DNA from 2 places in the Sphingomonas bisphenolicum genome. Region 1 is predicted to be linked to the other one. Evidence: riboswitches for the same ligand, from Rfam matches in the RefSeq annotation. Region 1 holds a riboswitch; the other holds the start of a gene.
What was found. A riboswitch is a leader RNA that binds a small molecule or an ion and turns the genes downstream of it on or off. The one in region 1 is predicted to bind cobalamin.
Positions count from the first base shown of each region.

Region 2: it holds a riboswitch for cobalamin, as region 1 does, so the genes downstream of both, SBA_RS00065 (TonB-dependent receptor plug domain-containing protein) here and SBA_RS21760 (TonB-dependent receptor plug domain-containing protein) in region 1, are expected to answer to the same signal.

Region 1 is NZ_AP018818.1:739,571-743,900, reverse strand. Features, by position in the region: gene SBA_RS21770 (GMC family oxidoreductase) at 1-878, shown strand, start outside; gene SBA_RS21765 (cobyrinate a,c-diamide synthase) at 984-2,291, shown strand; cobalamin riboswitch at 2,303-2,493, shown strand; gene SBA_RS21760 (TonB-dependent receptor plug domain-containing protein) at 2,644-4,330, shown strand, end outside.
Region 2 is NZ_AP018817.1:10,693-15,022, forward strand. Features, by position in the region: gene SBA_RS00065 (TonB-dependent receptor plug domain-containing protein) at 1-1,300, opposite strand, end outside; cobalamin riboswitch at 1,466-1,679, opposite strand; gene fdhD (formate dehydrogenase accessory sulfurtransferase FdhD) at 1,749-2,546, opposite strand; gene SBA_RS00075 (formate dehydrogenase subunit delta) at 2,578-2,883, opposite strand; gene fdhF (formate dehydrogenase subunit alpha) at 2,894-4,330, opposite strand, start outside.

The DNA.
Region 1 (4,330 bases):
GCCATGGCGTGGTGCTGAGTGCCGGGGCGATGAACACGCCGCGCCTGCTGATGCTGTCCGGTATTGGCCCGGCCGACCATCTGCACGCCCATGGGATAGAGGTCGTCCGCGACCTCCCCGGCGTCGGCGCCAATCTTCAGGACCATGTGGGCACCCATGTCGTGAACGAGGTGGATGTGCTGACGCTCAACAGCGACGCGCAGGGGCTGCGCGGGGCGTGGCAGGTGCTGCGCTACGCGCTGTCGCGTCGCGGCGCGCTGACCACGGCGATCGGCCACGCCCAGGCCTTCGTGAAGAGCCGGCCGGACCTGCCTGCGCCCAATCTGCAGATCAGCTTTGCCGCCTTCGCTTTCGATTTCGACGAACAGGGCCGGCTGATGCTGCGCAAGACGCCGTCGGTCTCGACCCTGGTCGGGCTTATGCGGCCCAGCCATCGCGGGCGGATCAGCCTGCGCTCGGCCGACCCTTTCGCGCCGCCGAAAATCGAACATCGGCAACTGGGCAGCGACGATGATATCGACCAGATCGTCGAGGGCATCGGCATCGCCCGCTCGATCCTGCATGAGACACCGATTGCGACACATATAAGGGGGGAGCTACGCCCCGGCGCGGGGCTGACCGACCCGGAACAGTTGCGCGCCTACGTGCGCATGGCATCGATCCCACTATATCACCCGGTCGGCACGGCCAGGATGGGCGCGCGCGACGATGCGTTGGCGGTGGTCGACGCCGATCTGGCCGTCATCGGCGTCGAGGGGCTGTGGGTCGCCGACGCCTCGGTCATGCCCAGCCTTCCCGCCGGCAATACCAACGCCACCGCGATCATGATCGGCGACAAGGGCGCGGATCACCTGCTGAGGCGCCTCCGCCGCAATTGAGGCGCTGGCGGCGCGGGGCCTGCTTTGCCACAAGGCGGGCATGACACCGAATCGCGCCGCCCTCTTCGTGGATGCCATCGCCCCCTTGCCGGTATGGCGCACGTCGTGACGCCGCGACTGGGCGCGGGACTGGTGATCGCCGCCCCGGCGTCGGGCGCGGGCAAGACGATGGTGACGATTGGCCTGCAACGCGCCTTCACCGATCGCGGCCTGAGCGTGCAGGGTGCCAAATGCGGACCCGACTATATCGACCCGGCCTTTCACGAAGCCGCGACCGGCCGGCCCTCGATCAACCTGGACGGTTTCGCCATGGCGCCGACCATGCTGCAGGGGCTGGCGGCGCACGTCGCTACAACTGTTCAACTCGTCGTCGCGGAAGGCGCGATGGGCCTTTATGACGGCGCGCGGGCGCCGGGTCGTTCGGGCGCGTCGGCCGATGTGGCGCGGCTGCTGGGCTGGCCGATGCTGCTGGTCGTCGATGCCCGCGCAGCGGCGCAGACGGTGGCGGCGGTGGCGCATGGCTGCGCGACTTTTCCCGGCGCGCCGGCCATCGCCGGAGTGATCGCCAACAAGGTGGCCAGCACGCGCCATGTCCGCATGATCGAGGATGGGTTCGCGCGTATCGGCCTGCCGCTGCTGGGTGCGATGGCCACGGACGAGGGATTGGCCATGCCGTCCCGCCATCTGGGACTGGTGCAGGCTGGCGAAACGGAGGAACTGGAACGGCGAATCGACGCGATCGCAGCGCGGGTGACGGCGCAATGCGATCTGGATGCGATCCAGGCGGCGGCCGGCGCTACGACAGACGTGCTGGCGCAACCGCCCGGCATCCGGCCACCGGGGCAGCGGATCGCCGTCGCCAGGGACGCCGCCTTCAGCTTCTTCTATCCCCATATCGTACATTGGTGGCGGTCGGCCGGCGCGGAGCTGCGCTTCTTTTCTCCGCTGGCGGACGAATCGCCGCCCGCCGATTGCGATGCCTGCTGGCTGCCCGGCGGCTATCCCGAACTCCATGCTGCGCGGATCGCGGCCAATGGTCAGTTCCTGAACGGCCTGCGCGCCTTTGCGCAGAGCCGGCCGGTGCATGGCGAATGCGGCGGCTATATGGTGCTGGGCCGCACGCTGGAGGATGGCGACGGCATCGTCCACCCGATGGCGGGCCTGTTGCCGATGGATACCAGTTTTGCGCGCAGGCGCCGAACATTGGGCTATCGCAGCGCGCGGCTGCGGCACGGCACCAGCTTCGCCTCTGTCGGGCAACTGTTGCTGGGTCATGAGTTCCATTATGCCAGCATCACCGCCAGCGAGGGCGAGCCGCTGGCCGACATGGCCGATGCGGAGGGGCAGGCCCTTCCTCCGGCGGGCCACCGCGCGGGCCAGGTGACCGGTGGCTTCTTCCACTTGATCGCCTGATCCAAGTCGATTAGGGCGGCTGCGCGTCAGGTTCCCCGCAAGGGGATCAAAAGGGAACGGGGTTAAAGACCCCGGCTGCCCCTGCAACTGTGAGCGGCGAGCCATCGAGGCACAAGCCATTGGAATCGATGATTCCGAGAAGGCGCTTCGAATACGGCATTGACCCGCAAGCCAGGAGACCTGCCTGTCGCGGTCGTTCTTCGTCCGGACAGGGTGTGCCGGTCGAACGAGGATATCCTCGCGCAACGACAAGCTGACCGTGCGGGTTCGCACGGTGGCGATGTCGTGCGCGCGTGCGCCCTGCATCGCCACCGCGTCGCGTCCGCCCGGTCCTGTCAACGACTGGGGGATTATGATGCATTGGATTTCAAAGAGCGGCCTTCTGCTTCTGGCGGGCCTGTCGACGCCGGCCTGGGCCGATGATGCGGGCGAGGTGATCGTGACCGCGCTGCGTCAGCCGCAGGCCATCGAACAGGTGGCGTCGAGCATCACCATCATCGACAAGCCGGCAATCGACGCCGCACAGGCGCTGGCGGTGTCCGACCTGCTGATCCGCACGCCGGGCGTCAGCTTCACCCGCAATGGCGGCTATGGCACGGCGACCTCGATCCGCATTCGCGGCGCGGAGGCCGACCAGACCGTGCTGGTCATTGACGGCGTGAAGCTGGCCGATCCGTCTTCGACCGGCGGCGGCTATAATTTCGCGACGCTGATGACCGGCGCCATCGACCGGATCGAGATATTGCGCGGTCCACAGTCGATCCTCTGGGGCAGCCAGGCGATCGGTGGCGTGGTGAACATCGTCACCGCGCGGGCCGAACGCCCGATCGAAGGCAGCTTCGATATCGAGGCGGGATCGCGCGATACCGTCAGCGCCCGCGCTGCGCTGGGCGGACGACAGGGCGCGATCGACTGGCAGGTCGCGGGCAGCCGCTTCACGACGGAGGGCATCTCGGCGATCAGCCCGCGCTTTGGCGCCAAGGAGAAGGACGGCTACACCAACGGCACGCTCAACGGGCGTCTCGGCGTCGCGCTGGCGCCGGGCGTGTCGATCGATATGCGCGGCTATTATGCCAAGGGGCGCACCGACATCGACAGCGCCGGGGCCATTCCCGATAGTCCGGAATATTCGGAAGTGGAGGAATGGATCGGCTACGCCGGCCTGAACGCCGATCTGTTCGGCGGTGCGCTGCGCAATCGCCTGTCCTTCAGCCGCAGCGAGACGCTACGCGACAACGTCAACCCCGCCCGCAAACTGCGCCAGACCAGTTTCACCGCCAGAGGCGAGACGAAGCGCTACGAATATCAGGGCGTGTTCACCATCGCGCAGGGCTGGACCGCGGCCTTCGGCGCGGAGCGCGAGGAGCAGCGGATGCGCACGGCTTCGCCTTCCGATAGTTTGGCTGCCTACGCCACGACCCGCGGGTCTGCCGATATCGACAGCCTCTATGCCCAACTGAGCGTCGAGCCGCTGGCCGGCCTGACCGTCAATGGTGGAGTGCGCTACGATCATCATTCGACCTTTGGCGGCAACACGGTCTTCGGCGCGGGCGCAGCCTGGGCGCTGGTCAAGGACCGCACGATCCTGCGGGCGAGCTATGGCGAGGGCTTCAAGGCGCCGACGCTCTACCAGCTCTACAGCGATTATGGGAACACCGCCCTGGTGCCTGAAAAGGCGCATGGCTGGGATGCCGGCATCGAACAGCATCTGTTCGACCATGCGCTGATCCTGTCGGCGACCTGGTTCGATCGCAGCACCGACAATCTCATCACCTATAATGGCTGTCCGACGACCAACCGGCCGCCGCTCTGCTATGCGCCGGGCACGACGACACCGCGCTTTGGCTATTATGCCAATGTCCAGCGCAGCGAGGCGCACGGGCTGGAACTGGCCGGCGTCGCCCATGCCGGTCGGCTGACGATCGACGGCAATTATAGCTGGGTGTCCGCGGAGGATCGGTCGCCGGGCCTGAACTATGGCAACCAACTGGCGCGGCGACCGCGCCATGCGGCCAATGCGACAGCGCGGTACGACTGGG
Region 2 (4,330 bases), on a different replicon from region 1:
CATCATAGCTTTTGGACCGTTCAGGGCGCAGCGCCGCATTGCCGCTAAAGCTGTCGTACAGTTGATAGAGCGACGGCGCCTTGAACCCTTCGCCATAGCTCAGCCGCACATTGGTCGCGCCGCCATTGGGCGAATAATTGGCGTTCGCGCCGAAGGTCGTCGCGCCGCCAAACTGGCTATGGTCGTCATGGCGCACGCCACCGGTCACGGCCAAACCAGCGAAAGGCTTGACGATCGCCAGCGCATAGACGCTGTCGATGTTGATCTTCGCGCTGGCGGTCGAACCGAAGCCGAAGAAATCATAATCCGGCCGCTCATGCTCATAGCCGAACAGCAGCTTGGCCTGGTCGACCGGCGCGTAGACGCCTTCATATTCGAAGCGCAGGTTGGTGCCCGAATAGCCATAGTCGGGGTCGGTGCCGCGCACGAAATAATAGTCGCGATCGTTGCGCATCCAGGTGACGGCGGCGCGGTTGGTCAGCTTGCCATCCAGCAGCGCCAGGTTGAGGCCCGCATAGCCGACATATTGGTCGAGCTTGCTGACGTCGCTGCTGTCGGCGGGTGCGCCGAAGAAGCTGTCATAGTCGAGGTCGGCATGGATATAATAGCCGCGCAGGTCCAGGCTCAGCATATCGGTGAAGCTGAGCTTCAACCTCGCGTTGGTCGCGATATTCTCGGTCCCGTCGCGCTCCGTCCCGCCTGCGGCCGACGAAATGCCGTCGGTGCGGAAATAGGCTGCGCCTAGGCCGCCCGCGGCGATGCCGCTGGTGCCCGACACGTCCGCCTTGGCGCTCAGCGTGTCGCTATAGCCATAATCCACCGATGCGTTCGCGCCGAAGCCCTCGGCCGGCACGCCGGTCATCAGGTTGACCACGCCGCCGATCGCCTGGCTGCCATGCACCACCGAGTTGGAACCGCGCAATATTTCGATCCGCTGGATATTGCCGGTCAGCAGCGGCCCGAAATCATAGCCGTCGCCAATGCCGCTGGGATCGTTGACCTTCACCCCGTCGATCAGCACCAAAGTCTGCGTCGTCTCCGCGCCGCGCAGCGACACGCCGGTCACGCCGCCGGTCGATCCGTTGCGGTTGAAGCGCACGCCCGGCGTCGTCGCCAGCAAATCGACCACATCGATCGCCTGGCGCGTCTTGATCGTCTCCGCGTCGATCACGGTAATCGCCTGGCCGACCTCGTCGCGCGACTGCGCAATGCCCGTGGCGGTGACGACGATCTCGTCATCCTGCGCCCATACCGGCGTCGCCACGATCAGCGCCACCAGAGAAATGCCTGTTTTCAACATATATACCCCCCGGCGCCGGTGCGACTTGGGCTGGGGCGTCCGCAATGCGGTCGGGCGGAAGCACGGGATGGCGCCATATCCCGTCCACAACCCGATGCGGCCCCGGCCGCATGGCGTCGCTCGACGGAAAAACCACCGTGCCCCGGCCATCCCCTGGACCAAAGCAAGAGCGACCAAGCGCCGGCAGGTCTCCTGGCTCGCGGGTCGCAGCACGGATGCATAGCCTTCCCGGACATGGGTCCAGTGGCCGGTCTTTCGACCATATGCATCGCACTATCCGCTTACAGTTGCAGGGACAGCCACGGAATTGGGCGCTCGCACGCCCGCACCGCATTCCCGATTAAGCCCGTTGCCGGGCACCGGCGCGATCATCTCGCAGGGGAAGCAAAGCCGCCCCCACGCCGCGCGCTCTAAGGGAAAGCGGATGCGATGCCAAGCGGCACCGGGTTTAAGCCAAAGGCCTGTTGCTCCGCAGCAACATGGCGTCCCGCCGCGCCAACACGACCAGCGGCAAGCCGGCCTCTTCCGCGCGGGCCGCCGCCAGCCGGGTCGGCGCGGAAATGGTGACGAGCAACGGGCATTGGCTCAGCACCGCCTTTTCCACCAGTTCATAGGAACAGCGCGACGACAGCAGCGCAAAACCGCCGTCCCAGTCCGCGCCAGCCCGCGCCATCGCCCCGATCAGCTTGTCGAACGCATTGTGCCGCCCGACATCCTCGCGCACCAGCCGGACGGCCCCGTCCGCCCCGACCCAGGCCGCGGCATGGGCCGCGCCAGTCGCCGCGTTCAACGGCTGGTGATCGTGCAGCGCCGCCAGCGCGCGAAAGATGGCGGCGCGGTCCGCCCGCGACGTCGTCATCACCCGCGGCAGCGGCCGGATCGCCTGCTCCAGATTCTCGATCCCGCATATGCCGCAGGAGGATTCGGACGCACGATGCCGCACCCGCTCCAGCAGCGCATCGGTGCGGTCCTGCGGCAAGGTCGCGCGGGCCACGATGCCCTGTTCAGTCCGATGGGTATCGACGTCGAACGCCGCGTCGCCCGGCCCGATCAGCCGCTCGCCCAACGCAAAGCCCAACACCAGATCGCCAATGTCGGTGGGCGTCGCCATCAGCACCGCATAGCCGATGCCGTTAAATTCGATCGCGACCGGCACTTCGTCGGCCAGCGCGCGGTCGATCGCCTGCGTCCCGCCGTCCGGGGTCAGGCGATCGAAAGTCAGCGGGCGGGCGGCGGCATCATCCATCGTCACGGCGTAGCGATGGACGGCGTGCCGCTCAACCGGCGTCGCAATGCCCGGCCTCGTCCACCGCGTTGAACTGCGCCGCATCGACGGCGGGCGCCGGCCTGCCCTGCGCCATCCGCGCCACGGCGGCTGCGACCATGGGCGACAGGCGCTCGGGCTGGTCCTGCGCGATGGCGATGATCTGCGCCTTCATCCGCGGATCCCAGAAGCGGGTCAGATGCTCGGCCAGCGCCGCTACCGCCTTCGCCTCGCCCATCATCGCCATGTTGCGGGCGATCTGGTGCGCCATATAGACCAGCCGGTCCGTGGTGGACATGACATGGGTGTCGTCGCTCATGTCCGTCATCCTATTCGGCCGCTTCCAGCGGCGCGATGCGGCGGCTGGTCCGGGCCTGCTGCGCATAATCCTGCTGCCAGTCGCTCGGCCCGTTCGACGCCATCACTTGCACCGCCGTCACCTTATATTCCGGGCAATTGGTGGCCCAGTCCGAATAGTCGGTGGTGATGACGTTCGCCTGCGTCTCGGGATGGTGGAAGGTCGTATAGACCACGCCCGGCGCAACCCGCTCGGTAATCAGCGCGCGCAGGGTCGTCTCCCCCGCCCGGCTGCGCAGCGTCACCCAGTCGCCATCCTTCAGGCCGCGATTGTCCGCATCGCTCGGATGCATTTCCAGCCGATCTTCCGGATGCCACGCCGTATTGGCGGTCCGCCGCGTCTGCGCGCCGACATTATAGTGGCTCAAAATGCGCCCGGTCGTCAGCAGCAACGGGAAGCGCGGCCCGGTCTTCTCGTCGGTCGGCACATAGTCGGTCACGACGAACTTGCCCTTGCCACGCACGAAGCCGTCGATATGCATGGTTGGCGTGCCGTCGGGCGCGGCGTCGTTGGCCGGCCATTGCAGCGATCCTTCCGCCTCCAGCCGGTCATAATGCACGCCGGCGAAGGTGGGCGTGAGCGCGGCGATCTCATCCATGATTTCGGACGGGTGGCCATAGGTCCAGCCCAAGTCCATGGCGTTGGCCACCAACTGCACGATCTCCCAATCCGCATATCCATTGAGCGGCGCCATCACCTTGCGCACCCGCTGGATGCGCCGCTCGGCATTGGTGAACGTGCCGTCCTTTTCCAGGAAGGTCGATCCGGGCAGGAAGATATGGGCGTAATTGGCGGTTTCGTTGAGGAACAGATCCTGCACCACCACGCACTCCATCGCCGCCAGCCCCGCCGCGACATGATGGGTATTGGGATCGGACTGGAGGATATCCTCGCCCTGCACGAACAGCCCCTTGAACGTCCCGTCGGTCGCGGCGTCCAGCATGTTGGGGATGCGCAATCCCGGCTCGGCGTCCAGCGCCACGCCCCATGCCCGCTCGAACAGGCTGCGCGTCGCGGTGTCGGACACATGGCGATAGCCCGAAAATTCATGCGGGAAGCTGCCCATGTCGCAGGCCCCCTGCACATTATTCTGCCCCCGCAGCGGGTTCACGCCCACGCCCTCGCGCCCGACATTGCCGGTCGCCATGGCCAGGTTGGCGATCGCCATCACGGTCGAACTGCCCTGCGAATGTTCGGTGACGCCCAACCCATAATAGATGGCGCCATTGCCGCCGGTGGCATAGAGCCGCGCCGCGGCGCGCACGTCCTGCGCCTTCACGCCGGTCAGCGGCTCGATCGCCTCGGGCGAGCGCGCCGCCTCCGACACGAAATCCGCCCAGTCGGCAAACTCGTCCCAGTCGCACCGCGCCCGAATGAAAGCCTCGTCATAGAGCTTCTCGGTCACGAC